Regions from separate parts of the Thermobifida fusca YX genome, predicted to be linked through region 3. Evidence: riboswitches for the same ligand, from Rfam matches in the RefSeq annotation. Region 3 holds a riboswitch; each other region holds the start of a gene.
What was found. Region 3 has a riboswitch for thiamine pyrophosphate ahead of thiO (glycine oxidase ThiO). Riboswitches for the same ligand answer to the same signal wherever they lie in the genome.
Positions count from the first base shown of each region.

Region 1: it holds a riboswitch for thiamine pyrophosphate, as region 3 does, so the genes downstream of both, thiD (bifunctional hydroxymethylpyrimidine kinase/phosphomethylpyrimidine kinase) here and thiO (glycine oxidase ThiO) in region 3, are expected to answer to the same signal.
Region 2: it holds a riboswitch for thiamine pyrophosphate, as region 3 does, so the genes downstream of both, TFU_RS02930 (ECF transporter S component) here and thiO (glycine oxidase ThiO) in region 3, are expected to answer to the same signal.

Region 1 is NC_007333.1:2,645,525-2,655,269, forward strand. It holds gene rocD (ornithine--oxo-acid transaminase) at 1-670, opposite strand, end outside; gene TFU_RS11135 (acyl-CoA synthetase) at 1,344-2,996, shown strand; gene TFU_RS11140 (DUF368 domain-containing protein) at 3,189-4,148, shown strand; TPP riboswitch at 4,235-4,330, shown strand; gene thiD (bifunctional hydroxymethylpyrimidine kinase/phosphomethylpyrimidine kinase) at 4,321-5,127, shown strand; gene TFU_RS11150 (alanine/glycine:cation symporter family protein) at 5,465-6,937, opposite strand; gene TFU_RS11155 (DUF6457 domain-containing protein) at 7,130-7,375, opposite strand; gene TFU_RS11160 (pyridoxal phosphate-dependent aminotransferase) at 7,868-9,160, opposite strand; gene TFU_RS11165 (LysR family transcriptional regulator) at 9,299-9,745, shown strand, end outside.
Region 2 is NC_007333.1:670,676-680,420, reverse strand. It holds gene TFU_RS02955 (serine/threonine-protein kinase) at 1-549, opposite strand, end outside; gene TFU_RS02950 (YbaK/EbsC family protein) at 943-1,485, opposite strand; gene TFU_RS02945 (enoyl-CoA hydratase/isomerase family protein) at 1,493-2,281, opposite strand; gene TFU_RS02940 (energy-coupling factor transporter transmembrane component T family protein) at 2,542-3,318, opposite strand; gene TFU_RS02935 (ABC transporter ATP-binding protein) at 3,315-4,853, opposite strand; gene TFU_RS02930 (ECF transporter S component) at 4,858-5,460, opposite strand; TPP riboswitch at 5,567-5,672, opposite strand; gene glgP (alpha-glucan family phosphorylase) at 5,956-8,577, opposite strand; gene TFU_RS02920 (alpha-1,4-glucan--maltose-1-phosphate maltosyltransferase) at 9,148-9,745, shown strand, end outside.
Region 3 is NC_007333.1:1,220,079-1,229,823, reverse strand. It holds gene TFU_RS05255 (transcriptional regulator BldD) at 1-267, shown strand, start outside; gene TFU_RS05250 (polyprenyl synthetase family protein) at 671-1,741, opposite strand; gene metF (methylenetetrahydrofolate reductase [NAD(P)H]) at 1,827-2,765, shown strand; gene TFU_RS05240 (GNAT family N-acetyltransferase) at 2,683-3,291, opposite strand; gene TFU_RS05235 (YbaK/EbsC family protein) at 3,317-3,823, opposite strand; gene TFU_RS05230 (SDR family oxidoreductase) at 4,008-4,925, shown strand; gene thiE (thiamine phosphate synthase) at 4,965-5,621, opposite strand; gene TFU_RS05220 (Rv2175c family DNA-binding protein) at 5,694-6,053, opposite strand; TPP riboswitch at 6,173-6,285, shown strand; gene thiO (glycine oxidase ThiO) at 6,278-7,453, shown strand; gene thiS (sulfur carrier protein ThiS) at 7,450-7,650, shown strand; gene TFU_RS05205 (thiazole synthase) at 7,652-8,452, shown strand; gene pknB (Stk1 family PASTA domain-containing Ser/Thr kinase) at 8,556-9,745, shown strand, end outside.

The DNA of each region.
Region 1 (9,745 bases), 1.4 Mb from region 3:
GTGGCAGGTAGTCGGCAGGCGGCACGATCACCCCGGCTTCGCCCTGCACCGGTTCGACGAGGACTGCGACGGTGTCGGCGTCGATAGCGTCGGCGAGTGCCGCGGCGTCCCCGTAGGGCACGATGCGGAATCCTGGAGTGGGTGGTCCGAAGCCGCGGTAGGCGGCAGGGTCGGTGGAGAAGGACACGATCGTGGTGGTGCGTCCGTGGAAGTTTCCGCTGGCCACGACGATGACGGCGCGCCCGTCGGGGACGCCTTTGACCTCGTATCCCCATTTGCGGGCGATCTTGATCCCGGTTTCGACCGCTTCAGCTCCCGTGTTGACCGGAAGCACCTGTTCTTTGCCGACGAGATCGGCGAGCGCGGCGACGAACGGTGCGAACCGGTCGTGGTGGAAGGCGCGGCTGGTGAGGGTGATCCGGTCGAGCTGAGCGCGGGCGGCGGCGAGGAGTTCAGGGTTGCGGTGTCCGAAGTTTACCGCTGAGTATCCGGCGAGGCAGTCCAGATAGCGACGGCCCGCCACGTCGGTCACCCAGGCTCCTTCGCCGTGCGCGATCACCACGGGCAGCGGGTGGTAGTTGTGCGCGGATCGCCGTTCCGCCACGGCGATGTGCTGTTCGGCGGACCAGGATGCGGGGACGCTGTCTGCTCCCGATGGACGTGGGCTCATCGGACCGCTCCGATCTCCGGGGATCGTTGTCTGTTCGGGATACCCGCGTCGTTGAACGGTGATACATCCGTGATCAGGATCGTGGGGACCACTGGTGGCGCCGGTGCTGGGCGCCGCCGTGCGTGAGGGCCCCGGCTGTGCCGGGGTGGGGAGGGAGGACGGGATGGACTTGTGTGTGACCGCAGCGGCACAGCCGCTGCAGCGGAGAGGACACCGGGGTTCCCGGTGGGATGGGGGGCGCGGTCCGGCGGCTGGCACCAGCCGGTCGCCGCGGGGAAGGATCGCATGCGCAAGTACGTCGGGTGCTCACTCCGCTGCCACGGGTGCGCTGGTCGGACTGGCCGCGCCGCCCAGTCGGCCACCGACGCCACGGAGGTTTGAGAGATAACGCGCAGGCTCCCGCGCGCAGAAACGCCCCGTGAGCAACCGCACACCGTCGATTTCCCTGCTGTTTCCACCGCAGCACGGTGACGTTCCGCACACCTTTCGCTTCTCTTTTTCTTCCGACGGTGGTGCACTTCACAGCAGGGCGCCTGTTCCCCTGCCGCACATCGGGTTCTGCCGCGTTTGTCGCTTTTTCCAATAGCCAACCCCGGCCAAATGTGACCCAGGTCATAGATGCAAGATCGGTCGTCATACCCGCCCACGGGCACAACAGCAACAGAGGCGAAATATGACCGAAATGCGAGTTCTGGGAGCGGAGATCTGTTCGACCACTCACAGTGACCTCTCCTTGTCCGGCTTGCTGTCCGCCGTCGCGACAGCAGTCCCCCACCGACTCGCCCTCGTCGCGGGCCCGCGGCGCCTCACCTACGCCGAGCTGGACGCCCGCGCCACCCTCGTCGCCCGGCACCTGATCGACGCGGGAATCCGCCCCGGGGAGCACGTCGCCATCCTCAGCTTCAACCGGGCCGAATGGCTGGAGGCCGCATTCGGCGTCTGGCGTGCCAAAGCCGTCCCCATCAACGTCAACTACCGGTACGTCGCTGCGGAACTCCGCTACGTGCTCCGCGACTCCGACTCGGTCGCCCTCATCGCTGAACGCTCTCTCGCTGCCACTGTTGCCCGCATCCGGCACGAACTGCCGCTCCTGCGCCACGTCGTCCTCCTCGACGACGGCACCGGCGAGCACGGGGACGGCATCGACTACGAGACTGCCCTGGCCGACGCCGCCCACTCCACCACCCCGCTGCCCGCCACCAGCGGCGACGACCTCTACCTGCTCTACACCGGCGGCACCACCGGCTATCCCAAAGGCGTCATGTGGCGGCAGGAAGACATCTTCCACGTGGCTCTGGAACAGCGCCGCCGCGGCACCCCGCGGGCCACGAGCGCCGCAGTCGTCGCGGAACGCGCCGCCCGCACCACCCCGCAACGCATGCTCGTCCTCGGCCCGGTCATGCACGCCGCAGGCCAGTGGAACGCGCTGAGCATGCTGCTGTCGGGTTCCACCGTGGTGCTCAACACCGACCGGGTCTTCTCCCCCACCCGGACCGTGGAACTCGCCCACCGCGAAAAAGTGACCATCGTCCAGTGCGTCGGCGACGCCATGGCCCGCCCCCTCGCTCACGAGCTGCTGCGCAGCCCGGGACGATGTCCGAGCCTGACCACGCTCAGCTCCGGCGGCACCCCGCTCACCACGACCGCGCGCCAACTGTGGCGGGCGTGGAAACCGACCATCGCCATCCGCGACAACTACGGAGGAAGCGAAACCGGGGTGTGCGGCTCCGCCTCCGCCCGGCTCAGCGGAAAGACCCGGCGCTTCACCATGGGAGCGAGTGTCGCCGTCCTCGACGACCAGTTGCGCCCCCTGCCTCCCGGATCCGACCAGATCGGCCGGATCGCCCGCACCGGACGCATCCCCCTCGGCTACTACAACGACCCGGAGAAGACCGCGCAGACTTTCCCCGTCGACGCTTCCGGACGCCGCTGGGCACTCTCCGGTGACTACGGGACCATCGCCGCCGACGGCACGATCGAACTGCTGGGCCGCGGCGCCACCGTGATCAACACGGGCGGGGAGAAGGTCTACCCCGAAGAGGTGGAGGCCGTCCTCAAAACCCACCCGGATGTCGCCGACGCCATCGTGGTCGCCGCCCCCGACGAGCGGCTCGGCCAGCGGGTCAGCGCCGTCATCTCGCTGGCTGGAAACCGGCAGCCCAGCGACGCGGAGCTGCGCGACCACTGCCGCGAGCATCTCGCCGGGTTCAAGATCCCGCGCACCATCCGCATCGTCGACGAGGTCAAACGCACTGCCGCAGGCAAGCAGGACTACCGGTGGGCCTCCCGCATCGCGCGGGACGCGGGCCCTGTCCTCAGCCGCTGAGCTCTTCGGCTTTGCGTGTCGCTCCGCCGATCGTAATCCCCATAAACTTGGGTCGTTCCTGCCTGCCGGGCCACCGGTTCGTGCCCGAGCCACCGCACCAGGCAGTCTTTTGCGTTCACTTCCAGGCACCGGCCTTCATCTCGTACTTCACTGGGATACGGTCGGTCTCTCTTCCTCGACGAGAAGCAGGACATGGCAAAGTCACTCGGCACTCATCTCCTCAACGGCGTACGCGGCACCCTGATCGGAACCGCCGAAACCGTCCCCGGAATCAGCGGCGGTACTGTCGCCCTCATCACCGGTGTCTACGAGTCCCTCATCAACTCCGCGGGCCACGTCGTCACCGCGGTGCGACTGCTCGTCACCGACCTCCTCCGCGGAAAAGGCCTGGCGCGGGCCCGCGCCGAACTCACCCGCGCCGACTGGGGGACCGTCCTGGCCGTGCTCGTGGGCATGGTGCCCGCCGTGCTGGTCGCAGCCCGCGTCATCGCCCCGCTGGTTGAGCACAATCCGGCTGAATCGCACGCCTTGTTCTTCGGCTTGGTGCTGGCGTCCCTGTGGGTGCCCTACAGCAGTTCGGGTCGGCGCTGGCGGATCGGCGACTACCTGCTCGCCCTGCTCATGGCCGCGGCCGCGTTCCTGTTCACCGGCGTCCCGTCCACGACCGTGGACCCGCACCCCCTCATCGTCATGGCCGCGGCTGCCGTCGCGATCTGCGCGCTCGTCCTGCCCGGCATCTCCGGCTCGTTCATCCTGCTCACCGTCGGCCTGTACCTCCCGACGATGGAGGCGCTCAACAACCGCGACCTCGGCTACATCGCGACCTTTGTCCTAGGCGCGACCATCGGCCTGTCCCTGTTCGTCAAACTGCTGCAGTTCCTGCTGGACCGCTTCCACCACCTCACCCTGGTGGTGATGACCGGGCTGATGGCGGGATCCCTGCGGGCGCTGTGGCCGTGGCAGGACGACGACCGGACCCTGCTCGCCCCCAGCCAGGACAACCTCGTGCTCTGCATCGTGCTGGCGTTGGTCGGCGCGGCCGCCGTGATCACCGTCATCGTGATCGAACACCGGATCAAGGCCCGCGCAGCGCACGACGCCTCCGTTGCCCCAGAAGTGCGTCCGCAGACGAACGACACGGTCGTGCAGTAGCCTGCCCGCCTGTCCTCTCTACCCCCGCTGTCCCCTTCCGCCAGAGATCAGGGAGCAGCGGGGGTTTGCGTGTATTGCTAGCCTTCGCTGTGGACGCGGGGTGCCACCCCCAGGGTGGCTGAGAGGACACCCGTGAACCTGATCTAGGTAGTACTAGCGGAGGGACGTCCAATTGATTCCCACCATCTTGTCTATTGCCGGCACTGACCCCAGCGGCGGAGCCGGTATCCAAGCCGACCTCAAAGCGTTCTCCGCGCTGGGCGGTTACGGCACTACCGTGATCACCGCGCTCGTCGCACAGACCACCACCGGGGTCAGCGAAGTCCACGACGTCCCTCCGGAGTTCGTGCGCAGCCAACTGGACACGCTGCTCACCGACGTGCGGGTGGACGCGGTCAAGATCGGCATGCTGTCCAGCACCGAGATCATCGAGGTCGTGGCTGCCGCGATCGACACCTACCGCCTGCCCAACGTGGTCGTCGACCCGGTGATGGTCGCCAAGAGCGGAGACCGGCTCCTCGCCGCTGACGCGGTGGAAGCCCTGCGCACCGTGCTGCTGCCGCGGGCCGACCTCATCACCCCTAACCTTCCGGAAGCTGCCGACCTGCTGGGCGAAGAGGAGGCCACCGACTTGGACCGCATGCGCGACCAGGCGGAGCGGCTGCTCGCCCTGGGACCGCGCCGCGTGCTCCTCAAGGGCGGCCACCTGTCCGGTCCTACCAGCACGGACCTGCTGCTGTCGGCGGACGGCGACGTGGAGACCCTGACCGCGGACCGGGTGAACACCACCAACACGCACGGAACCGGGTGCACGCTCTCCTCGGCGATCGCCACGCTGCGCCCGCAGCGTCCCACCTGGTCGCAGGCGGTCCGCGACGCTAAGGATTACCTCACCGAAGCGCTGCGCCACGCCGACAAGCTGGACATCGGCAAAGGCAAGGGCCCCGTCCACCATTTCCACGCGTGGTGGGGGAATTGACGCGCTCCCCGGCATGAATACCGGGGTTCAGCCTGTGCCGGGTGCACGGCACTAGTCTGGCTTCCTGTTGCTCACCGTCCTGCCCGCTGCAGGCGTTGCTCCTCTCCGCCCACGCACAGGCGCGGCGGGACGAGGCGGGAGCTTTCCCCCTCGTGGACTAGGCGAGAAAAGAACTGTCCGGATGCGGGTGCAGGCTCCGCATCCGGACATCTCACTGACGCGGCAGTCCGCCCGGCGCACACCCGGGCGTGCCGCGCCACCACCGCAGACTGTCGCGGCCGTGGGATAACGGAGCTGTATCCCACGGCCGCGGTTTTCTGTGACGGGTAGCGATCCGTTACCGGGTGGGGGTGGGGGGATTGTCCCCTTGCGGGCTCCGTTCGGGCGGCTCCGCGGTGCCCGGGTCGGGCCCCTCCATCAGGTCAGGGTTGCGCCAGTGCGGGTTGGCGAAGTACTTCTTTGTCTCGGCCACCACGATCGGCGAGAGCAGGAGAAGCCCCAGCAGGTTAGGCAGGGCCATCAGGCCGTTGGCCATGTCGCTGAACGTCCATACCGTGCTCAGCTCGGTGGTGGCGCCGACGAACACCACCAGGGTGAACACGATGCGGAACGGCACCACCGCTTTCCGGCCAGCCAGGTACTCCATGCAGCGCTCACCGTAGTAGCACCAGCCGACCAGGGTGGTGAAGGCGAAGAACACCACCGCGAGCGCCACGGTGTAGTTGCCGAGCGGTGCCAACGCGGGGGAGATCTTCCCCAAGCCCTCGGCCATGCCCAGGGAGGTCATCAGGGAGCCGTCGTCCTTCTCCGCCTCGCTCCAGGCACCCGTGACGATGATGACCAGGCAGGTCATGCTCACCACGATGATGGTGTCGACGAAAGTCTGGGTCATCGACACGAGGGCCTGCCGCACCGGCTGCTTCGTCTTGGCGGCCGCCGCAGCGATACCACCGGTGCCCAGACCCGACTCATTGGAGAAGATGCCGCGGGCCACACCCTGCTGGATGGCGAACAGCAGCGCCGAGCCGAGCAGACCGCCCGTGGCCGCCTCGCCGGTGAACGCCTCCCGGAAGATGAGAGCGAACGCCGCCGGAAGCTCGGTGACGTGCACGATGAGGACGGTTACCGCGATGAGGACGTAGGCGACGATCATGATGGGCACCACACCGGCGGCGAACCGGCCGATGCTCTTGATGCCGCCCAGCACCACCGCGGCCACGACGAGGACCATGGCCGCACCGGTGAGCCAGGTGGGGATCGACCAGACGTTCTCCAACTGGGCGGCCACCGTGTTGGCCTGGGTCATGTTGCCGATACCGAACGCGGCAATCGCGCCGAACAGGGCGAAGAGGAAGCCGAGGACGAGACCGAAGCCGCCGCCGACCCCGTAGCGCAGGTAGAACATGGGGCCACCGCTTTGCTCGCCTTTGGCGTCCCTGCGGCGGTACTTCACACCCAGCAGCGCTTCGCTGTACTTGGTGGCCATGCCCAGCAGGCCGGTCACCCACATCCAGAACAGTGCGCCGGGGCCGCCGTAGCCGATGGCGAGCGCCGCGCCAGCGATGTTGCCCACACCCACGGTGGCGGCCAGCGCGGTGCTGAGAGCCTGGTAGTGGGAGATGTCGCCTTCGCCGCTCTGCTCCTTGCGGCGCACAAAAGCGAGCCACAGCGCGTGGCCGAGCAGCCGGAATTGCAGCCCGCCGAGCCGGATAGTCAGGAAGATTCCCGTGACGAACAGGAGCGGGACCAGAACGAACGGTCCCCAAATAACGTCGTTGACCGCAGAGAGAATTGATCGCACTTCTTCCACACTTACACCCGCTTTCCGGATGGCCACGGAAATCCCCGCATCCTCCCCGTCATGCAGGGTGACCGTACGCGGTGGCTGGCGGCCAGAGAACGCGGCATCTCCGTGCGGTTATTTGGTTTTGCGAAACTGTAACTTCGCCAGCATGATTCGTCCCCTTCGTACGGATTGTGTCATCGATCACTGATTAATTCTTTATTTATTTGTTTTCTTCGTTTGCGCCAGAGCGAGCTCGCTCAGCAGGCGGGCGGTGCGCTGCGGATCAGCGCCCCGGCCCACCGCGATACCCAGCAGATAAGCGGTGAGGGGAGCTGCGGGGCGGGCCACGGAATGTGCTGCGTCCCGGGCCAAGTCCAGGATGAGGTTCACGTCGTCGGTGTCGATCTCCTCCGAGAGTTCGAGTTCTGCGCAGACCAGTCGGGCCCACTCGACGAGTGTCACGGTTTCTCCTCTCCACCTCGGGCGCTGCAGTCCACCATCATCGCGGCACAAGACCGGCTGCTGCTCCGGTTTTCCGTCATTCCCCGGGCTTCCAGTTGTCGCGCCCTTTGTGTCGACACCGACCCATCCTTCTCGATACCGGGGCAGCAGAGGAATACCGGGACCACGGAATGGACATCCGGGATGCCTCACCGACAGCAGAAAAGCCGCGACGGCCCGCTGGTCCGGCGGAATCGGGGGTACTGCGGGCAAGCCAGCCCGCCTCCGGAGGACGTCAGTGGCGGGAAGTTCGCGGGGCAGCGGGCACCTACCGGTGCCGCTCCGCGCCGAACTCCCCTGCTCCGGAGAGTCTCAAACCCCCATTGCCCGACCAGCGGGCCGTCGCGGCGGCAAAGAGCGTTACGCTGAGCCCTATGGCGCGGGGCGGGACCGTCTCCCTTCCGCTTCCGGTCAACCCTCCCCGCGCCACAGGCCCGTGGTCTTTGTCCTGGTTCAGCTTGCCATCGCAGGCACCGCGACAGCGGGCTGCTCCTGGCGCACCTCGTCGAGCACCTCGCTGATCCGGTCAAGGTGGGCCCGGATCCACGGCAGCGCAGTGGGGTCCTCTGCCGCCAGGGCGCTGTACCGCTGCGCCTCGCTCTCCCCGTACAGCAGGCTGGTTGCCACCCGCACCCGCAGCGCGTGCGTGCTCTCCCCGAACTCCACGGCGGGCAGCACCCCCATCCCGTAGCGGTCCAGTAGCATGCGGGTCAGTTCCGGGCCGGTCGTCACCCCGTGCGCCTCGCCCAGCCATTCCCGCCAGACGCCGAAGTCCGGGTACAGGTAGAACGCGGCCTGGGGGGCGATGACCGGCACTCCGGCGGCACGGAACCGCTCGGCGACCGCGCGGGCCACCAGGCCGTGCAAGCGGCGGCTGCGGGCGACCAGGTCGACGATCTCGGCGGGCTCTTGGAAAGCGTAGGCGGCGGCTCGCTGGACCGGCCCGGAAGGGCTCGACCAGATCTCGCTGGCGATCCCCAGCAAAGCAGCGTGGATATGGCGGCCCGTGTCGCTGTCTGGCAGGCGGGCTACCCCGATCCGCCAGCCGCCCAGGGCCAGGTTCTTGCTCAGCCCGGTGGTGATGACGGTGCGCTCGGGCGCGAACTCGGCCGGGCTGTGCACCACCGTGGTCGGGTCGTGCACCAGGTCGCGGTAGATCTCGTCGGAGATGATGACGAGGTCCAGCTCTTGGGCCACCTCGGTGAGCCGGCGCACGGTGCCGCGGGACGCCACGGTGCCCGTGGGGTTGTCCGGGCAGGTGGTGATGACCGCGCGGATGTCCCGGCCCGCAGCCCGGGCCTCGGTGACCGCCTGGGCCAGCGCATCCGGCTCAGGGACCCCGCCCTGTGCCGGAGCGGTCGGCACGAAGAGCGGCTGCCCGCCTGACAGGTGGCTCTGCGCCGCGTAGCTCACCCAGCTCGGGGCGGCGATCGCGACATCCCCGCCGATAGCGAGCAGCAGCGCATACAGCAAGGGCTTGCTGCCCGGCCCGGCGACGACCAGGTCCGGGTCAGTGGGCAGGCCGCGGCGCTCCCAGTAGCCTGCGGCGGCCTCCCGCAGCTCACGGATCCCCGCGACCGGCCCGTAGCCGTTCTGGTCACCCCCCGTCGACAGGGCGTCGCGCATCACGGGGTGGACGGGGAGTCCCGCTTCTCCAAAACCCAGCGGTAAGACGGGAAGTCCTTGGCTCCGACGGCGGGCGAGTGCCTCGTTGACGGCGAGCGTGGCAGAAACGGCTACGGACATGGAGATCCAGCTCCAATACGTTGATGACCAGCGGAACAGCCCGGAAAAGGGCTCGACGGGGACCCCGATTCCCCACCCTGCCTCACCTCATCCATCAGCGCAAGCGAGTCTTTTCGATGGATAGCGTAAGCTCAACTTATGCTCGATCTGCGTCGACTCCACATCCTCCACGAATTCGCGGTGCACGGCACGATCGCGGCCACCGCCAACGCCCTCGGCTACACTCCGTCCGCGATCTCCCAGCAGTTGGCGGCCCTGGAACGCGAAGTCGGCACCCAGCTTCTGGACCGCACCGCGCGCAGCGCAGAACTCACGGACGCCGGACGGCTGCTGCTCGGCCACGCCGAGCAGATCCTGGCAATGGTGGAAGCAGCCGAATCCGTGCTGGCCGCGCAGACCGGGGCGCCCCAAGGACGGGTCACCCTCACCGCGTTCCCCACCGCGGCCGTGGCTTTCGCCCCGTCCCTAGCGCGGGAGCTGCGCACCTACGAAGGCCTGCAACTGGTGCTGCGGCAGACCACCCACGGCAGTGGCGCCCGTCAAGTGCAGACCGCTGAAGTCGACATCTCCCTTGTCGACCACTGG
Region 2 (9,745 bases), 550 kb from region 3:
GTAGCTGGGCGTGCCGACGAACGTGCCGGTCTGGGTGAGTTTGGAGCCGTCCACCGCGTACGCGATACCGAAGTCGATGATGATCGGCTCGCCGTTGCAGATGATCACGTTGCCGGGCTTGAGGTCGCGGTGGATGATCTCGGCCGCGTGGATGTCCCGCAGGGCGCGCGCTAACCCGGTGACGACACGGGTGAGGGCCCGTCCGCGCAGCGGGCCGTGGTTGGTCACCGTGGAGTCCAGCGTGGGGCCCGGAATGTACTCGGTGACGACCCAGGGCAGCGGCGCGGTGGTGTCGGCGTCGATGACCTCGGCCACGTTGCGGCTGCGTACCCGCCGCATGGTCATGACCTCGCGGGCCAGCCGGGCACGGGCGATATCATCCCCCGCCACCTCTGCACGCAGCACCTTGACCGCGACCAGACGGTCCTGAGGGTCTACGGCTTGATACACAACGCCCATACCGCCTTGGCCGATGCGCCGGCGGATCTTGTACGGGCCGATGTACTCCGGCAGCTCCTCACCATCGGGGAAACCTGCCGCCATTGCCATAGTGATCTCATCCCCTCGAACACCGTTTGGTGCAGCCTATTCGGCCGGGATCCACCGGACTGTGCGGTGTTGACCCGACCGCTTCGGAGCCGTGACCGCACAGGCCCGACGACACAGCTTCTCGGTGACACCAGACTGACGGAGAGCGGTACCACCGCAGTTTTCTCACGCTAGTCGGATCACGCACGGCCGCAAACGGGGCGTTCGTGCTGACCCCACGTCTTTGGTGAAGCGACTCAATGAGTATGACGGAAAAAGTCGAAGTGAGGTTCCGGTCAAGGTTACGGTTGAACCACCATGCTGCCGTCCCCCGCTTCTAGCCTGCACACAGTACGCACAGTAGAAGGATTCTTATTCTGAGTGACAGGGAGGCGGGAGGATCCCGCCTCCCTGTCACGCCGGTCGGGCGAGACCGTCGAGGACTTCCGCGCCCGGCAGTTCGGCGAGGGCCGCTCCCGGAAGGATGAGCTTAGAGCGGCGCAGCCCGCTGCCCACCACAACCTCGGGCTGGGCGACCACGGCGGAGTCGATGAGGATCGGCCACTCCGGGGGCAGTCCCACCGGGGTGATCCCGCCGTACTCCATCCCGGTCTGCTGCACCGCCTCCTCTTGGGGGGCGAAACTCGCTTTGCGCGCCCCCAAGTGGCGGCGGACCACCCCGTTGATGTCGGCGCGGGTCGTGGCAAGGACCACACAGGCCGCCAACCGGGTCTCCCCGCCGCGCCGGGCCGCGACGATGACGCAGTTGGCCGACGCGTCCAGCGGCACCCCGTAGGCCGCGCAGAAGTTCGCGGTGTCAGCCAGTTCCGGGTCGATAGCGGCGACCCGGAGCCGGTCCACCGGGGTGTCGTGCTTCCACTCGGTCACCGCGGCGGCAACCGGGGCGGCGAGCAGGTCGGTCCGCTCCGCGGCGGGATACTCGGTCAGTTGCCACATCAGTGGCCTACCTCCCAGAGAACGTGGCCTTGCCGGGACCGTGCTCCATGAAGCTCCGCATCCCGGTCTTCTGGTCTTCCGTAGCGAAAAGCGCGGAGAACTGCAGCCGTTCGATCTCCAGCCCGGTGTCCAGGTCGACTTCGAGCCCGGCGTCAATGGCCTGTTTGGCGGCGCGCAGCGCGAGCGCCGGACCGTTCGCGTAGCGGGCTGCCATGGCCACCGCTGTCGCGTACACCTCTTCGGCGGGCACCACCTTGTCCACGAGACCGATCTCCAAGGCCTCCGCTGCATCCACGTGCCGGCCGGTGAAGATCAGGTCCTTGGCCTTCGCCGGGCCGATGAGGCGCGGCAGCCGCTGGGTGCCGCCCGCGCCAGGAATAATGCCGAGCTGGATCTCAGGCTGGCCGAGTTTGGCGTTGTCCGCGGCGACCCGGAAGTCGGCGCACAGCGCGAGCTCGCATCCGCCGCCCAGGGCGTACCCGGTGATGGCGGCGATCACGGGCTTGGGGATGCGGGCCACCGCGGTGAAGCAGTCCTGAAGGGTGCGGGAGTGCGCGGCCATTGCCGCGTAGTCCATGTCCGCCATCTCCTTGATGTCGGCTCCGGCGGCGAACACGCGCTCTCCCCCGTAGATGACGGCGGCGGCGACCGCCGAGTCTTCGCTGACCTGGGCGGCGGCTTCCGCGAGTTCCCGCTGAACTTGGGTGTTGAGCGCGTTCATCTTCGGCCGGTCCAGCCGGATGACGGCGACGGCTGGATGGTCCGCATCCGTTTCGACCCGAACAAACTCCCCCATGGGTTCTCCCTCTCCACTTCCCGATGTGGACTGTTGTCTGTCCCTCTCCCTATCACCCCGCCGTGCCCGGCTTGGGCAGCGCCCCGCCCTTGCCGCTTCCCATCCGGGCGCTTCTCAGCGGGAACGTCAACGCTCGCCCTGAGGTGCCCCAAAAAAGACCATCTGGGGCACGGCGGCCTCCTCCCGCGGGCAGGCCCCGGGCAGAATGCACGGCACAGGAGGATGCCCTGGTCGGTGACCCCAGGGCATCCTTGCCTGTGTCAGGTGAACAGCAGCCGCAGCGTGCCGAGCTGGGCGGAGACCGTGTAGGCGGCGGCAAGCAGCAGCAGACTGGCCGCGACGAGCACCGTGTCAGCGAGACGCCACCGGCTGACCCGGGCGTGCGACCGCGGCCCCGTGCCGAACGCGCGGGCGTCCATTGCTGTCGCCAGCAGCGTGCCGGTGCGCACCGCACGGACCAGCAGCGCGAACAGCTTCCCGAAGAAGATGGAGAGCGCGGCCAGCGGGTTGCGCCCGGCTTCCAGACCGCGGGCCCTCCGGGCGAGGGTGACGGTACGCCACTGGTCGGCCAGCAGCGGGACCAGCCGGAGCGCGGCAAGCACCCCCATCGCAGGCCGCTCCGGGACTTTGAGGCGCTGCACGAGCGCGTCCGCAAGGTCAGTGGCGTCGCTGCTGACCGCGGCCAGCATCCCCGGCAGGGCGATCGCGAGGATGCGCACTGCCGCGCCGGACGCCCCCCACAGGCCTTCTTCGCCGTAGAGCAGGTTGACCACCCATGTGGAGAGCCCCATGAGGCAGAACGGGACGCTGAGCACCAGCAGGGTGGCCCGGTTGATCCCGCTGAACGGCAGCAGCAGGGCTGTGACGGCGAGGACGATCCCGCCGGTGACCGGGTCCACGGCGGGGATGAGGCCGAAGGAGATGACACAGGCCGCGATCAGTTTGGCGGCCGGGTTGATGCCGAGCAGCCAGGACCGGACGCCCGGCTGTCCGTTGCCGGGTGCGGCGCGGCCCGCAGGGGCAGAGGTGAGGTTCACCGGCTCTCCTCCATCCCGGTGCGCGCTGTCTCCGTGACCGAGCCGTCCGCCACCCGCAGTTCCACGTCGGCGAGGTGGCGCAGCAGCAGCGTGTCGTGGGTGGCGAGCACGATCGCCCGGCCTTGGCCGCGCAGCGCATCCAGCAGTTCCACCAGTTCCACCCAGGTGCGGGTGTCTTGGCCGAACGTGGGCTCGTCGAGCACCAGCACGTCGGGGGCGTGGGCCGGGCCGGAGCTGAGCGCGGTTGCCACGGACAGCCGCCGTTTCTCCCCGCCGGAGAGGGTGTAGGGGTGCTTGTCGGCCAGGTGGGTCAACCGCAGCCGTTCCAGCAGTTCGTCCACCCAGGCCGCGGTCTCTGCCTCGCCCATGCCCAGGCGCAGCGGCGCGAACCGGAGCTCGTCGCGCACGGTGGCGGTCACGAACTGGTCTTCGGCGTGCTGGAACACGGTACCGACGTGCCGGGCGAGTTGCCGCGCCGGCCATTTCACCAGCGGACGCGGGTCGGCTGCGGCGAGCGGCCCGCAAGGGCGGATCTGTCCTGACTGCGGTTTCGCCAGTCCCGCTAGCGCGGTGAGCAGGGTGGATTTTCCGGCGCCGTTGGCTCCGGTGAGCGCGGTCGCGGTCCCCGCAGCCACGGTGACGTCCACCGCATTGAGGACGGTTTTCGGCCGTCTTCGCCCCGGGGTGCGCGGAGTGCCCAGAGTGCAGTCCGCCGCTTCGATGAGGACGGGGCCTCCCGGGGCCGGCGTGGTGCAGGGGACGGGGTCTGCGTGGGGGACCCACACGCCCCGCTCGGCCAGGGCAGTCCCGTGCCGGGCGAACACCGTGCGGGGAGCACCGTCGGCGATGACTCCCCCGCCCGGTTCGACGACTACGACCCGGTCAACCAGGTCGACGACGTCGGCGACCCGGTGTTCGACGAGTACCAGGGTGGCCCCGGTGTCGGCGAGCAGCCGGGCCAGCACGTCGCGGATCAGGCGTGCCCCGGGCGGGTCGAGGTTGGCGGTGGGTTCGTCGAGCAGCAGCAGCCGGGGGCTCATGGCGAGCACCCCGGCGATCACCAGGCGCTGCTTCTCCCCGCCGGAGAGGGCCGCGGTGGGATGGGCGCGCCCATAGGGGAAGCCGACCCGGGCGAGGGCTTCGTCTACCCGTGCCCAGATCTGTTCGCGGGGCACGCCGAGGTTCTCCAAGCCGAACGCGACGTCGTCCCCGGCGCGGGCCATGACGAGCTGGCTCTCCGGGTCCTGCGCCACCAGGCCGATCCGGCCGCGCTGGCTCGTCGCGGGTTTCCCGTCGACGAGGAGCCGGCCTTCCTCTTCGCCGGTGATGGCGCCGTTGGGCCCGGTGAGTCCCGCCAGCGCGTGCAGCAGGGTGCTCTTCCCTGCCCCGGAAGCGCCCAGCAGCAGGACGCGTTCCCCTGGTTCGATCACCAGGTCGACGCCGCGCAGGGCGTAGTCGGCGCGGCCGGCGTGCCGCCAGCCCCAGCCGGACAGTTCCACCCGCGCGCCGTGACCGTCGCGGTTTCCGGTACCCATCGGCCTATCCCCGCGCCGAGGCGAAGGGGGACAGCGCTCCGGCGGCGGCCAAGCGCGTGGTGAGCACACGCGAGCCCGCCCCGGCGATGAGGCCGGCGCTGATCAGGACGAGTACCCCGTAGACGACCTGGTAGCTGAGGGGCCAGGTGACATGGTAGGTGAGGTTGTCCCGGATCGCGGGGGAGATCCCGCCGGCCACTCCCGCGAGGACTGCCACCCCCATGCCCCAGCTGCGGTAGCGGAAGGCGAGGAAGACCAGTTCACTGAGCAGTCCTTGCAGGGCGCCGGAGATGAGGACCGAGACGCCCCACCCGGTGCCCAGCAGCATCTCCAGGGAGGCGGCGGCGATCGACGTCAGCACGGCGGCCCCGGGTTTGCGGATGATGAGTCCGCCGAGGACACCGGGGACCATCCACATGCCGTAGAGAATGGCCTGGGCCGGAGGGAAGAACGCGAACAGTCCCGTGGTGGCGTTCCACAGGACACTCCACACCCAGAAGACGATCCCCACGGCGACACCGATGACGGCAGCCACCACGATGTCCACGGTGCGCCAGTGGAGGAGGGATTGACGATCCTGGCCGGGTTGCGGCTCGGCCGGGCTCATGATTGGTCACGTCCCTTCGCGGAGTCACGGAGGGCTCTTGGCCAAGAGCGCACACCGGCCGCTATGACACGCACCAGAAGCACCGGTGCGCGAGACCACGCCACCGGTGGCGGTTCCCACGACTTCCTTCGCTGGCATTACCCAGATCAGGTAGTAAGGGTCTGCGGCTGTGCCGCACTCTCAGCGCTAGAGGCGCTCCCCTGTCGTTTGGTTGTGCTGTCGGGCCTCATTATGGCCGCAGGACGGCGGCGCGCGTCAACCCGCCCCGGATCCGGGGTGCGCCGCTCCCCGCCGTACCACGGGTCGACGCAGCTCTTCTCCGGCCGCGGTGGCCGGTTGCGGCCGCTTCCCTTCCCTTTTTCGGCTGCGATGGTGCCCGCCGCCAGGCGGTCTCCCCGAGACGGCGGCCGCGGCTGCCGCTGCCCCGGGGACAACCGCCGGGTACCGCACCAGGGTCGCCGTACCCGGCCTGCCGCTGCGGTGCGGGTGTCCTGGTCAGTGCGGCACGAGGGTGCCGATACCCATCGTGGGTTCGGCTACCACGGCCATCCCCGCTTCTGCGGGATGGGTGAGGAGCCGGTGCCGTGGGCGGATGCGGACCGTGTACCCGCACGTGCCCGCGCGGTCCAGTGGGACGGTCCCGCCGAAGCGCACCAGCGGGTAGACCACGTCCGAGGCGGGCAGCGGCACGAGTTCGGTCGTGGTCGGGTTGATCAGTTCGTCGTCGTCGTTGACGAGTCCCAGGACGACCTCCACGCACACGTCGTCCGGGTCGAGCCCGCCCAGGACCAGGGTGGCGCGCACCTCCAGTTCCCCGCCGACCTGCGGGGTGTCCCCGTTCATCGACGTTTCGACGTGTTCGATGCGCACCCCCGGCCAGGCGTGCTGCACCCGCTGTTTCCAGGCGGCGAGCTCCCGGGCTCCGCGGTAGTTGTCTGCGGCGAGCCGCCGCATGGCGAGCGCGGCTGGCTGGTAGAGCTGGTCGACGTATTCGCGGACCATGCGGGTGGCCTGCACTTTCGGTCCCAGGGAGACCATGGTGTGCTTGACCGTCTCCAGCCACCGCCGGGGCAGTCCGTGGTCGTCCCGCTCGTAGAACAAGGGGGCGACCTGCTCCTCGAACAGCTCGTAGAGGGCTGCCGCTTCGATGTCGTCCCGCCGGTCCGGGTCGTCGACGCCGTCCGCGGTGGGGATCGCCCACCCGTTGGAGCCGTCGAACCACTCGTCCCACCAGCCGTCGCGGATCGACAGGTTGAGTCCGCCGTTGAGCGCGGACTTCATGCCTGAGGTGCCGCACGCTTCCAGGGGACGCAGCGGGTTGTTCAGCCACACGTCGCAGCCCTGCACGAGGAGCGCGGCCAGCGCCATGTCGTAGTCGGGCAGGAAGACGATGCGGTCCCGCACCCGAGGATCGTCGCTGAACCGCACCATCTCCTGGATGAGCCGTTTGCCGCCTTCATCAGCGGGGTGGGCTTTGCCCGCGATGATGATCTGGATGGGGCGTTCCGGGTGGCGCAGGAGCGCGGTGAGGCGTTCCGGGTCGCGCAGCATCAAGGTGAGCCGTTTGTAGGAGGGCACGCGGCGGGCGAAACCGACGGTGAGCACCTCCGGGTCGAGTGCCTCGTCGATCCAGGCGAGTTCCGCGTCGGTGGCCCCCCGCTGCCGCCAGGAGGCGCGGAGCCGTTTGCGGGCCTCGATGATCAGCCGTTCGCGCAGGGCGCGGCGCATCCGCCAGAGCTCTTCTGCGTCCCGTTCCACCAGCCGCTGCCAGCCTGCGGGGGTTTCGAGCTCTTCCAGGCCGAGGCCCATGGCCTGTGCCGCGTCCCACGCTTCTTCTGCCATCCAGGTCGCAGCGTGCACGCCGTTGGTGATGGAGGTGATGGGCACTTCGTCGACGTCGAATCCCGGCCACAGTCCACCGAACATCTCCCGGCTGACCGCGCCGTGCAGGGCGCTGACGCCGTTGACCCGCTGGGCGAGGCGCATACCCATGACAGCCATGTTGAACACGTTGGGGTCGCCGCCCGGATAGGTTTCGGCGCCGAGCGCCATCACCCGTTCCACGGGGAGCCCGGGCAGCGCCACCGGGCCGCTGAAGTGGCGTTCCACGAGTTCCTTGGGGAACCGGTCGATTCCGGCGGGCACCGGGGTGTGGGTGGTGAACACGGTTCCGGACCGGGTGGCTTCCAGCGCCTGGTCGAAGTCGAGTCCTGCGGTCTCGATGTATTCGCGCAGCCGTTCCAGGCCGAGGAATCCCGCGTGCCCTTCGTTCATGTGGAAGACCTCGGGCTCGGGATACCCGGTGCGCAGGCAGTAGGCGCGGACCGCGCGCAGTCCGCCGATGCCGAGCAGCAGTTCTTGGCGGAGCCGCTGCTCGGTGCCGCCGCCGTAGAGGCGGTCGGTGACACCGCGCAGGTCGAGGTCGTTGTCGTCGTGGTAGGTGTCGAGCAGCAGCAGCGGCACGCGGCCCACCCGCACGATCCAGACGTGCGCGGTCAGCGTGCGGTTCTCGGGAAGGTCGACGGTGATGCGCACCGGGGTGCCGCGGTCCTCCAGGCGGGTCATCGGCAGGCAGTGCGGGTCGATCTCGGGGTAGCGCTCCAGTTGCCATCCGTCGGGCGACAGGGTCTGGGAGAAGTAGCCGTGCCGGTAGAGCAGTCCCACGCCGATCACGGGGATGCCCAGGTCGCTGGCGCTTTTCAGGTGGTCTCCCGCGAGGATGCCCAGACCGCCGGAGTACTGGGGCAGGGTGGCGTCGAGCCCGTATTCGGCGGAGAAGTAGGCGATCGCTGCCGGCGGCGGGGTGTCGGAGCTGTCCGTGAGCTGCTGGTACCACAGTGGAGCGGTGAGGTAGCGGTCGAGGTCGGCGGCGGCTGCGTCGAGCCGGGCGCGGAACTCTGCGTCGGCGGCGAGCTCCCGGAGCCGTTCCGGGGTGACTTCTCCGAGCAGCCGGATGGGGTCCCGGCCCACGGCTTCCCAGAGGCGGGGCTCCACCGCAGCGAATACGGCGCGCGTAGGGGCGTGCCACGTCCACCGCAGGTTGGCGGCCAGGGTGCACAATGCAGCGAGCTCGTCAGGCAGAACGGTACGGACGGTAAACCTACGAATAGCCTTCACGAATCGGGAGGCTAACGAACAGAACGGCTGTATGCGAGCCTTCCACGCCGCCGCACCGCAGACGCGTAGTCTTCATTTCCTCCCCCGTGAACCAATCCCCGAAAAAGGATTTTTTGCCAAAGGTTTCCCTGCGGATTGGGGCGCATTGGGAGAAGCGGTTTAATCCTTCGAGAATTCCAAGTCTGATCTTGGTATCCGCGACGAGGAGTTTCTCATCTCCTCGCGACTGTCCCGCCTAGTTTGCACCAAACCTGCAGGTGGCGTGGGGCACTTCGAGCACCGTGCCCCTCTTGCCCCTTCCCTGGTCTTTGTTTCTCTCGCCTCCGAGTGTCCCTCTTGTCCACCCGATCGCCCTGTGACTAGCCTCACAGAAATACCTCGCTGCGGACTGCCGGAGAACGGGGAATTCAGTCCGACAGCAACGATCGGGACAACTCATCCAGATTCCTCACAAAATACTCCTTTTAGAGATTTTTACTCTCTTCCACTATTCACGATTCACCGTTGTCCCTCACCATCTATGCCAATCCACAGAAAACACCCATACCTCAACCTTTCGATGGTGTACCCGTGATCGGACGATTTCCCATCCTTGACGTCTCACCGGTCGTCGACATCGGCACCGCCAAAGCCGTCGTCGGCGAGACCTTTCCCGTGCGCGCAACCGTGTTCCGTGAAGGGCATGAGGCGCTCGGCGCAGGTGTCGTCCTCTATACTCCCGAAGGCCAGCGCCAGCCCCTCGTCCCGCTCCGCGAGATCGCCCCGGGCACGGACCGCTACGAAGCCGAGGTCACCGTCACCTCGGAAGGACTCTGGCACTTCGCTATCGAAGCGTGGAGCGACCCGTACGCGACCTGGTGCCACGACGCCCGCATCAAAATCCCTGCCGGCCAAGACGTCGAGCTGATGCTGGAAGAAGGTGCGCGTCTCCTCGAGCGCGCCGCCCGGCGGGTGCCCCGACGCCCCGCGCTCGCCGAGATCGCCGCAGCCATGCGCGACGGGTCCCGCTCCGCCCACGAGCGCCTCGACCTCGCCCTGTCCGACCTGGTCCGCGACGAGCTCGCTGAACGTCCACTGCGGGAACTCGTCACCCGGTCGCAGCGCTTCCCCGTCATGGTGAGCCGCCGACGCGCACTCTTCGGCTCCTGGTACGAGTTCTTCCCACGGT
Region 3 (9,745 bases):
GCCCCGCTGGGTCCGACGCCCAAGCTGGTCATCGACCTGGAGCGCATGCAGCAACTGCCCAAGGAGAAGGCCGGGCCCCTCGCCCGTTACGTGGCCACCATCCAGAGCCAGCGCGGCGACTACAACGGCCGGGTGCTGTCCATCCGCCAGGAGGATCTGCGTTCGCTGGCGGTCATCTACGACCGGTCGCCCGCTGAACTGACCGAAGAGTTCATCAACTGGGGCGTCCTCGACCCCGAGGCGCGGCGCGCAGTGGAAGCCTTCTAAGGCTCGCGCACGGCCCGGGCACCATACCGCTGAGGGCGTCCGGGACAACGCCGCAAAGCATGGTAAAGGCGGCTGGCTGTGCAGCCAGCCGCCTTTACCATGCTTTGCCTGCATACCCCGCAGGGGGCCGTTGGGAGGGTCGGGCGAGAGGCTTCCCCTCCTCCCGCCCGACCGGCGAGGTTTCGGGACGTCAGGGGGGCGCCGCCCCGAAACGACGACCGCGGGAGCCTTCCTCACCGGCAGCGAGGAAGCCGCCGCGCACACTCCCAGTGAACACCTTCGAACACATGTTCGTCAACCCTGGCGGAAAGAGCCCCGCAGCGCACGCAGAGTGCACGGCACACCGGCAACCCCGCAGCCCGCACGCCCCGACCGCTTCCCGGACAGCAAGCCCCGCGGCAGGCTAGTGCTTACGTGCGGTGGCAGCGACGATGAGGTCCGCCAACGCGGAACGCGCGTCGTCGGCGATCACGTCGTTCTCCAGGGCCTGCGTCGCATCGGCCACATAGTCGGCGATCCGGGCTTCGCAGGCTTCCAGCGCACCGCTGTCCACGATGACCGAACGCATCCAGGCGATCTCCTCGGCCCCCAGCTCGGGGTCGCCCAGCAGGCGCCGGAACTGCTCGGCGTCGTCCGCTGCCGCCCGGCGCAGCGTCTCTGCCACCAGCACCGTGCGCTTCCCCTCCCTCAGGTCGTCCCCTGCAGGCTTCCCCGTCTCCTCCGGGTCCCCGAACACCCCGAGGACGTCGTCGCGCAGTTGGAAGGCGATCCCCAACGGGATGCCGTAGGCGGTGTAGGCGGGGGCCAGCTCGGCGTACCGTCCCGCCAGCGCTGCACCCAGGTGGAGGGGCTGCTCAATGGTGTACTTGGCCGACTTGAACCGCATCACCCGCAGCGCTGCCTCCACGGTGTCCGCGCCGCGCGCCTGCTCCACCAAGTCCAGGTACTGGCCGGCCACCACCTCGGTGCGCATCAGGTCGAAGGGGCCCCGCCCCGCAGCGAGCGCTTCCGCGGGGAGCGCGCTCGACTGGTACATGTCTTCACACCACGCCAGGCACAGGTCCCCCAGCAGGATCGCCGCGCCCCGGCCGAACTCGTCGGGGTCGCCGTGCCATCCCGACTCCCGGTGCAGGGCGGCGAGCCTGCGGTGCACGGCGGGCTGCCCGCGCCGGGTGTCGCTGTTGTCGATCACATCGTCGTGGATCAGCGCGCACGCCTGGAGCAGCTCCAAGGCTGCCGCGGCCGTGTAGAGGCCGGGCTCCTCTCCCCCGCCCGCGCCGCGCCATCCCCAGTAGCAGAACGCCGGCCGCAGCCGCTTGCCGCCGCTGATCATGGCTTCGAGGGCGGCCAGCACCGGTTCCCACTCCGCGCCGATCTCCAGCAGCAGCGGGCGTCGGCTCGCGACGAAGGCCGCCAGTTCGGCATCGACAAGGGGGCGCACGAAGGCGACGGGAGACAAGTGCGAGGAGCTCATAAGGGCAGGCTACCGATTGTTCCGCCGCCCGTCTTCACCACGACACACCCAAACCCCACCGATATGGTCGATTACAGTGGGAGACATGCTCGGATCACCCACGCCGCGCCCGGCGCCTCGTCCGCGCCGTATCAGCGAACTGTTGGCGCGTAAAGAGCCCACGTTCTCCTTCGAGTTCTTCCCCCCGAAAACGCCCGAGGGGGAGCGCATGCTTTGGCGGGCGATCCGGGAGATCGAGGCCCTACGCCCTTCCTTCGTCTCGGTGACCTACGGTGCGGGCGGCAGCACCCGGGACCGGACCGTGAACGTCACCGAGAAGATCGCCACCAACACCACTCTGCTGCCCGTGGCGCACATCACCGCGGTCAACCACTCGGTGCGGGAGCTCCGCCACCTCATCGGCCGGTTCGCGGCGGCGGGGGTGTGCAACATGCTCGCGCTGCGCGGCGACCCGCCCGGCGACCCGCTGGGCGAATGGGTCAAGCACCCGGAGGGCCTCACCCACGCCGAAGAACTGGTGCGGCTGATCAAGGAGAGCGGTGACTTCTGCGTCGGGGTGGCCGCATTCCCCTACAAGCACCCCCGCTCCCCCGACGTGGAGACCGACACGGACTTCTTCGTCCGCAAATGCCGGGCAGGAGCGGACTACGCGATCACCCAGATGTTCTTCGAAGCCGAGGACTACCTGCGGCTGCGGGACCGGGTCGCGGCCCGGGGCTGCGACGTGCCCATCATCCCTGAGATCATGCCGGTCACGAAGTTCAGCACGATCGCCCGCTCCGAGCAGTTGTCGGGAGCGCCGTTCCCCCGCAGGCTGGCGGAAGAGTTCGAACGGGTCGCCGACGACCCCGAGGCGGTGCGCGCGCTCGGTATCGAGCACGCCACTCGGCTGTGCGAACGGCTCCTCGCCGAAGGGGCGCCGGGCATCCACTTCATCACGTTCAACCGTTCGACGGCGACCCGCGAGGTCTACCACCGGCTCGTGGGCGCCACCCAGCCGGCAGCGGTAGCTGCGCTGCCATGATGGTGAACTCCTGGTCCACTGTGCCCGGGAACCGGAATCCGGTGATCAGATCCACAAACCCTGACGAACGGTAGAGCCCGTGGGCGGGAGTGGCCCCGGTGGGAGTGGACAGCACCGCGGTGCGCTCCCGCCGGGGCTCCAGCAGCCGGTACAGGAGTGCCCGGCCGATCCCGTTGCCCTGCCACTCCGGCAGCACGTGGACTTCGGCGACTTCGAACGAGTCGGCGAACCAGCGGCGCACCCCTTCCGGGTCGATGCGCCCCAGTTCCGCGGTGACCACGTCGTGCCACCACTGCCCGGGGCAGCCGTGGAACCCGTAGGCGAACGCGACCGCGTTGCGCTCCCCGGTCACCGCGACCACGGAATGGAACCGGGGATAGTGGGCGTGCTGGCGCATGATGGCCTGCCGCCCCGGCAGCTGCCGTGGGGGCGGTGCCATGGCAGCCGCGTAGATCTCCATCAGCGCGGGCAGGGCGCGGATGAAGGCTGGCGCGGCCAGTTCCCAGAACTCGATCTCGGTTTCCACACCGCCCCCAGGTGTTCCCGGTCTCTTAGGACGACTCTTGCCCCACGTCAGCCGGTCTTCCCCCGGTGAGGCGGCAGAGTTCCGTAAACGAGGTGGGGAATACCGCGTTGGGGTGGCCTGCGGCGGCCCACACAGTCTCGTAACGCTCCAGCCACTCGTCGACCAGGGTGGGAAGCGGCTTGGGGTGGCCGATCGGAGCGACCCCGCCGATGGGCTGGCCGGTGTGTTTCCGGACGAACTGCGGGGTGGCGCGGACGACCTCCGCTGCGTCGAGGAGGGCGGCGACTTTGCCGGTGTCGACCCGGTGGGCGCCGCTGGTGAGGACGAGTACCGGGTGGAGCGTATCGGGGGAGGTGTCCGCCGAGTCGTAGCGCGCGGCGAAAACAAGGCTGTTGGCGATCGCGCCGATCTCGCAGCCCAACTGTGCCGCGGCGTCCGCGGCGGTCCGGGCAGAGTCCGGCAGCTCTTTGACGGTGCCGGAAGCGCCGTGGGCAGCGAGCAGTTCGGCGACAGCGCGAACATTGGGGTGCATGGCGCGATCCTAGGACATAGCCCCCGGGTTGTGCTCAGCTTCCGGCAGGCGTGCGGGCATCCCGCGCGTGTGGGGGATTCCCGGTGCCGGGGCCGCGTTGCGCGGGGCGGTACCGGCACGTTTCGCGCGCGGTCCGGCGCGCCGGTCAGTGCACGTCCGGGACTGTTTGCCGAAGATAAACACTATGGGTGAGGATCTGAGAGCGGAACGTGTTATCGCGACGACTGGGGCGACCGGAGCCGTCGGCGGCAAAGTAGCCGCCCAGTTGGCACGGCTGGGCCTTGCGCAGCGGCTCATTGTCCGTGACCTCAACCGCGCCCCCGAACTCCCGAAGTCGAGCGCGGTCCTGGCCGCCTACGAGGATCCTGCCGCTTTCGGCCGCGCAGTCCGCGGCGCCGAGGTGCTGTTCCTCGTCGCCGCGGACCACGCGGAGAACCGCGAGGAACTCCACCGGGCCGTCATCGACGCGGCCGTGGCCGAAGGGGTGCGCCACATCGTCTACCTGTCGTTCCTCAACGCGAGCGCCGCCGCGACCTGCGTCCTCGGCCGGGAGCACTACGCCACCGAGGAGTACCTGCGCACCACCGGGGTGGTCTACACCTTCCTGCGGCCCAGCCTGTACCTGGACCTCCTGCCCGAGTGGATCGGCGAGGACGGCACGATCCGCGGCCCGGCCGGGGAAGGCACCGTGGCGTGGGTGTCGCGGGACGATGTCGCCGACGTCGCCGCCGCTGTGCTGCGCGCCCCGGAAGAGCACGTCAACCGCATCTACAACGTGACCGGTCCGGAAGCCGTCTCGCTGGGGCAGACCGCGACCCGCCTGTCCACGCTCACCGGACGCACCATCGTCTACGTTCCGCAAACCCCGGAGGAGGCCATCGACTTCCTCTCCTCGCAGGGGTTGACCGCCCGGGAAATCGCGGAGCGGGTGAGCGCCTGCACGGCGATCGCCGCCGGGGAACTCAGCACCGCCAACCGCACCGTACTGCGGCTGACCGGCCACCCTGCCCGCTCCCTCGAGGGCTACCTGCGGAAGAATCCGAGCGCGCTGTCCCACGCGCCGCTCTTCAGCGGCTCCGGTAGCGCGCTCGGCCCCCGCTGAGCGCCCTTTCCGGCCCGCCCGGGCGGGGGCGGGCCGCGGTCAGGCTGCGGCCGCTGCCACGAGGCGGCGTTTGAGCTCCGCCGCCGCCGCACGCGGGTCTTCGGCTTCGGTGATGGCGCGGACCACGACAGCCCGGCGGGCGCCCGCGGCCAGCACCTGGTCCAGGTTGTCCTCGTTGATCCCGCCGATCGCGAACCAGGGGCGCTGCGGGTGCAGGGCGGCGACCCGCGCCACCTCGTCGAGCCCGGCAGCGGGCCGTCCCGGTTTGGTCGGGGTCGCCCACACCGGGCCGATACAGAAGTAGTCGACGCCTTCTTCCCGGTCGGCGGCCGCAGACAGCTCCGCCGCGTTGGTGGAGCGGCCGATCAGCGGCCGGTCCCCGAGGATCGCGCGGGCGTAGCGCACGGGCAGGTCCCGCTGTCCCAGGTGCAGCACGTCGGCGTTGACGGCGTGGGCTATGTCGGCCCGGTCGTTGACCGCGAGCAGCGCCCCGTGGCGGTCGCACGCCTCACGCACGACTTCCAGCGCGGCGAGCTCGTCCCGCGCGTCCAGGGTCTTGTCGCGCAGTTGCACGATGTCCACGCCCCCGGCGAGCGCCGCATCAAGGAACTCGGCCAGGTCGCCTCGGTCGGCGCGGGCGTCCGTGCACAGGTAGAGCCGGGCGGATTCCAACCGCTTTCGCAGAGTCTCGTCCACGGCTCCCACCCTAGATCGTCGCCGAGCGCCTGTCCCGCGGGGCGGGTGCAGCGTACCCGGCGACGGGGTGTCTTACAGCAGCATCGCCTGGGCGCGGCGGCGCACCTCGGTGCCGCGGTTGCCGCGGATCGCATCGAGCGGAGTGCCGGGCAGGCTGTCGTCTGCGGTGAACATCCAGCGCAGCGCCTCCTCCGGAGAGAAACCGCTGTCCGCGAGCACGGTGAGGGTGCCTTGGAGGCCTTTGAGGATGGTGCCGTTGGTGATGAACGCCGCGGGAATCGCCAGTTCTCCGCCGCGGACCACGCCGAGGAGCCGGTGGTTGCGGATCATCTGCCGGACCTGGTTCTGGCTCACACCGAGGGCCGCGGCCGCTTCCTGGAGAGTGAGCCACTCTCCGACGAGCGCGTCGAGGTCGCGATCGATCTGTGTCACGGTCCCAATCTTCCACATCTGGCGCGCGCCGAATCCTCTCGACCGACCGTGATCGCTTTAGGCGTACATGTCGGACCTTTGGCTTCCCCAGTCACGGGCGACCTAGAATGCGGACGAAAGCGAAAACCCGCGGGAGCCGGGGCGGAACCCGGCTGAGAGGGAGGCTGTCCGCCTCCGACCGCAGAACCTGATCCGGGTCATACCGGCGAAGGGAGTGGCGCGCCGTGCAGTTGCGCTCAGCCCCGGACGCCCTTGTCGTTGGGGGCGGACTTATTGGCCTGGTCACCGCATGGCGTGCTGCCCGCCTCGGGATGCGGGTGACCGTCGTGTCCGCGGAGAAGGCGGGCGCCGCGTCCGGGGTGGCGGCGGGCATGCTGACCCCCGCAACCGAAGCGGTGTTCGGGGAAGAGTCGCTGATCCGTCTGGGGCTGCGGTCCCAGCAGCGCTACCCCGATTTCATCGCCGAGCTCGCAGAAGACACCGACGTCGACCCGGGCTACCGCACCGAAGGCACCCTGCAGGTGGGGTTCGACCCGGACGACATGGCCACGCTCGCGGAACTGCAGCAGCTACGCGACCGTCTCGGTATCCGCACCGAACGGCTCACCTCACGCGAATGCCGCCGGCTCGAGCCGATGCTGGCTCCCACTGTGCGGGGCGGCTTCCTGGCCCCTGACGACCACTCGGTGGATCCGCGCCGCCTGTCTGAGGCGCTGCGTGCCGCCGCCGCTGCCCGCGGCGCACTGTTCGTCGCCGGGCACGTCCGGGAGGTGGTCGGGGGCGAGGACGCCGTGCGCGGCGTCGTGCTGGACAGCGGCGACACTCTCGACGCGGGCCAGGTGGTGCTCGCCGCGGGCGTGTGGAGCTCCGACATTGTCGGACTGCCCGAGGGAGTGGTGCCCCCGCTGCGCCCGGTCAAGGGGCAGCTGCTGCGGCTGCGCACCCCCGTGGGCGCCGAGCCGCTGGTGACCCGCACCGTGCGCGGCTTGGTCACCGGCTCCCCCGTCTACCTGGTGCCGCGGGCCGATGGCGAGGTGATCCTGGGGGCCACCCAGGAGGAGATGGGCTTCGACACCCGGTTGACCGTCGGCGGGGTCTGGGAGATGCTCCGCGACGCGCGCGAGCTCGTACCCGGGGTCACGGAACTGGAGATCGTCGAAACGTGCGTGGGGCTGCGCCCCGGGCCGCCGGACAACGAGCCGCTGCTGGGACCCACCCGTGTGCGCGGGCTGCACCTTGCGGTCGGCCACTACCGCCACGGGGTGCTGCTGGCCCCGGTGACCGGAGATGTCATGGCCGAAGTCTTGAGTACGGGGCGGCTGCCCGACTATGCGAGCCATCTCGCCGCAGACCGCTTCCTTCCCTCATCCTCACCATCGAAAGGGGTTGAAACATCGTGAACGCGATCATCAACGGTGAGCCGCGTCAGCTCGCTCCGGACACCACGGTGGCCGACGTGGTGCGCTCCCTGACCCGGGCGGAGTCGGGCGTGGCTGTGGCGGTCAACGACGAGGTGGTGCCCAAGACCGACTGGGCGCGCACCGTGGTCTCCCCCGACGACCGGGTGGACGTGCTCACCGCTGTGCAGGGGGGCTGACTTGACCGACGCTGCGACCGGGACGACCCGCGCCGACACCTTCGAGGACCCGTTGGTGATCGCCGGGGAGAAGTTCCATTCCCGGCTCATCATGGGCACCGGGGGTGCTCCGTCGCTGCACGTGCTGGCGGACGCGCTGCGTGCCTCCGGCACCGAGATGACCACTGTGGCGATGCGCCGGGTTGACCCGAACGCCCAAGGGTCGGTCTGGGATGTGCTCCGGGAAACCGGGGTCCGCCCGCTGCCCAACACGGCAGGCTGCTTCACCGCGGTCGACGCGCTGCGCACTGCGCGGCTGGGGCGTGAAGCGTTGGAGACCAACTGGGTGAAGCTGGAGGTGGTCGCCGACGAGCGCACCCTCCTTCCTGACCCGGTGGAGACGCTGGACGCCGCAGAACGGCTGGTGGACGAGGGGTTCGTCGTCCTCGCCTACACCAACGACGACCCGGTGCTGGCCCGCCGGCTGGCGCAGGTGGGGTGTGCCGCGGTGATGCCGTTAGGGGCGCCGATCGGTTCGGGGATGGGCATCCGCAACCCGCACAACATCGAACTGATCGTCGAAGAGCTGGACGTCCCTGTGATTTTGGACGCGGGCATCGGCACCGCAAGCGATGCGGCACTCGCCATGGAACTGGGCTGCGACGCGGTGCTGTTGGCAACCGCGGTCACTCGGGCCCAGGATCCGGTGCTGATGGCGCACGCGATGCGGGAGGCGGTGTCGGCTGGTCGGCGGGCCCGGCTGGCCGGGCGGATCCCGATCCGCCGCTACGCGCACGCCTCCTCCCCGCCGCGCGAGGGCTGAAACCCGGGGCGGGACCGTGGTCCCGCCCCGGGTTTCTTTACTGCTGCGTGCCGAAACCGTGGTGAGACCGTCAGTTTCCGCTTTCCCCCGTAAACTTCCCCTCGTGGACATGACGGCTGCGGACGCGCTAGTGGGAACGACCCTCGCCCATCGGTACCGGGTCGAATCGAAGATCGCCAACGGCGGTATGGCGACTGTCTTCCTCGCTCACGATCTCCGGCTGGACCGCCGTGTCGCGCTGAAGGTGATGCATGCCAACCTGGCGCGCGACCCGCAGTTCGTCCAACGGTTCATCAACGAGGCGCTCGCGGTCGCCAAGCTGTCGCACCCCAACGTGGTCCAGGTCTACGACCAGGGCAGCGACCAGGGGCACGTGTACTTGGCGATGGAGTACGTGGCGGGCCAGACGCTGCGCGCCGCGTTGAAGGCGCGAACCCGGTTCTCCCCCGCCGAGGCGCTGCGCATCATGGTGCCGATCCTCGCCGGGCTGGGCGCCGCCCACCAGGCGGGCATGGTGCACCGGGACATGAAACCGGAGAACGTCCTCATCACCCACGACGGCCAGATCAAGGTGGCCGACTTCGGGCTGGCCCGGGCCGCGGAGGCCAGCCAGCAGGGGCTGACCAAGACCGGCACGCTCATGGGGACCGCCGCCTACCTGTCCCCGGAGCAGATCACGCACAGCACCGCGGATGCCCGCAGCGACGTCTACGCGTGCGGCATCATGCTCTACGAGCTGCTCACCGGCCGCCAGCCGCACACCGGTGACTCTCCGATCGCCGTGGCCTACCAGCACGTCAACGAGGACGTCCCCCGCCCGTCCCGGGTGGTGCCGGGGATTCCCCCGGAAGTGGACTCGCTGGTGGTGCGCGCCACGGAACGCGACCCCGCCTACCGGCTCGCCAACGCCGGCCAGTTCCTTGCCGCGGTCTTCGCCGCGCAGAAAGCGTTGGACGAGCAGCCGTCCGCCGCGGTGACCTCTGTGATGGAGATGGCGCCCGCCCCTGCCGGGGACACGGCGGAAGACTCGGACAACGCCACCCGCACCCTGCAGGGGGTCGAGCTTCCCCCCGTGGAGTACGACGACTACGAGGACGACCGGCCGCCGCGGCCGAGTCTCCGCACGCCGCTGCTGGTCGCCACCGTGCTGCTGCTGGTCGTGGCGGTCGGGTTCGGCTGGTGGATGGTGGACGGCCGCTATGAGACGGTTCCCGACCTGGTCGGCGTAGAAAGCGACGAGGCCCGCCGGGACCTGCGCATGCTGGGTTTCCGCGTGCAGACCGCGGAAGAGCC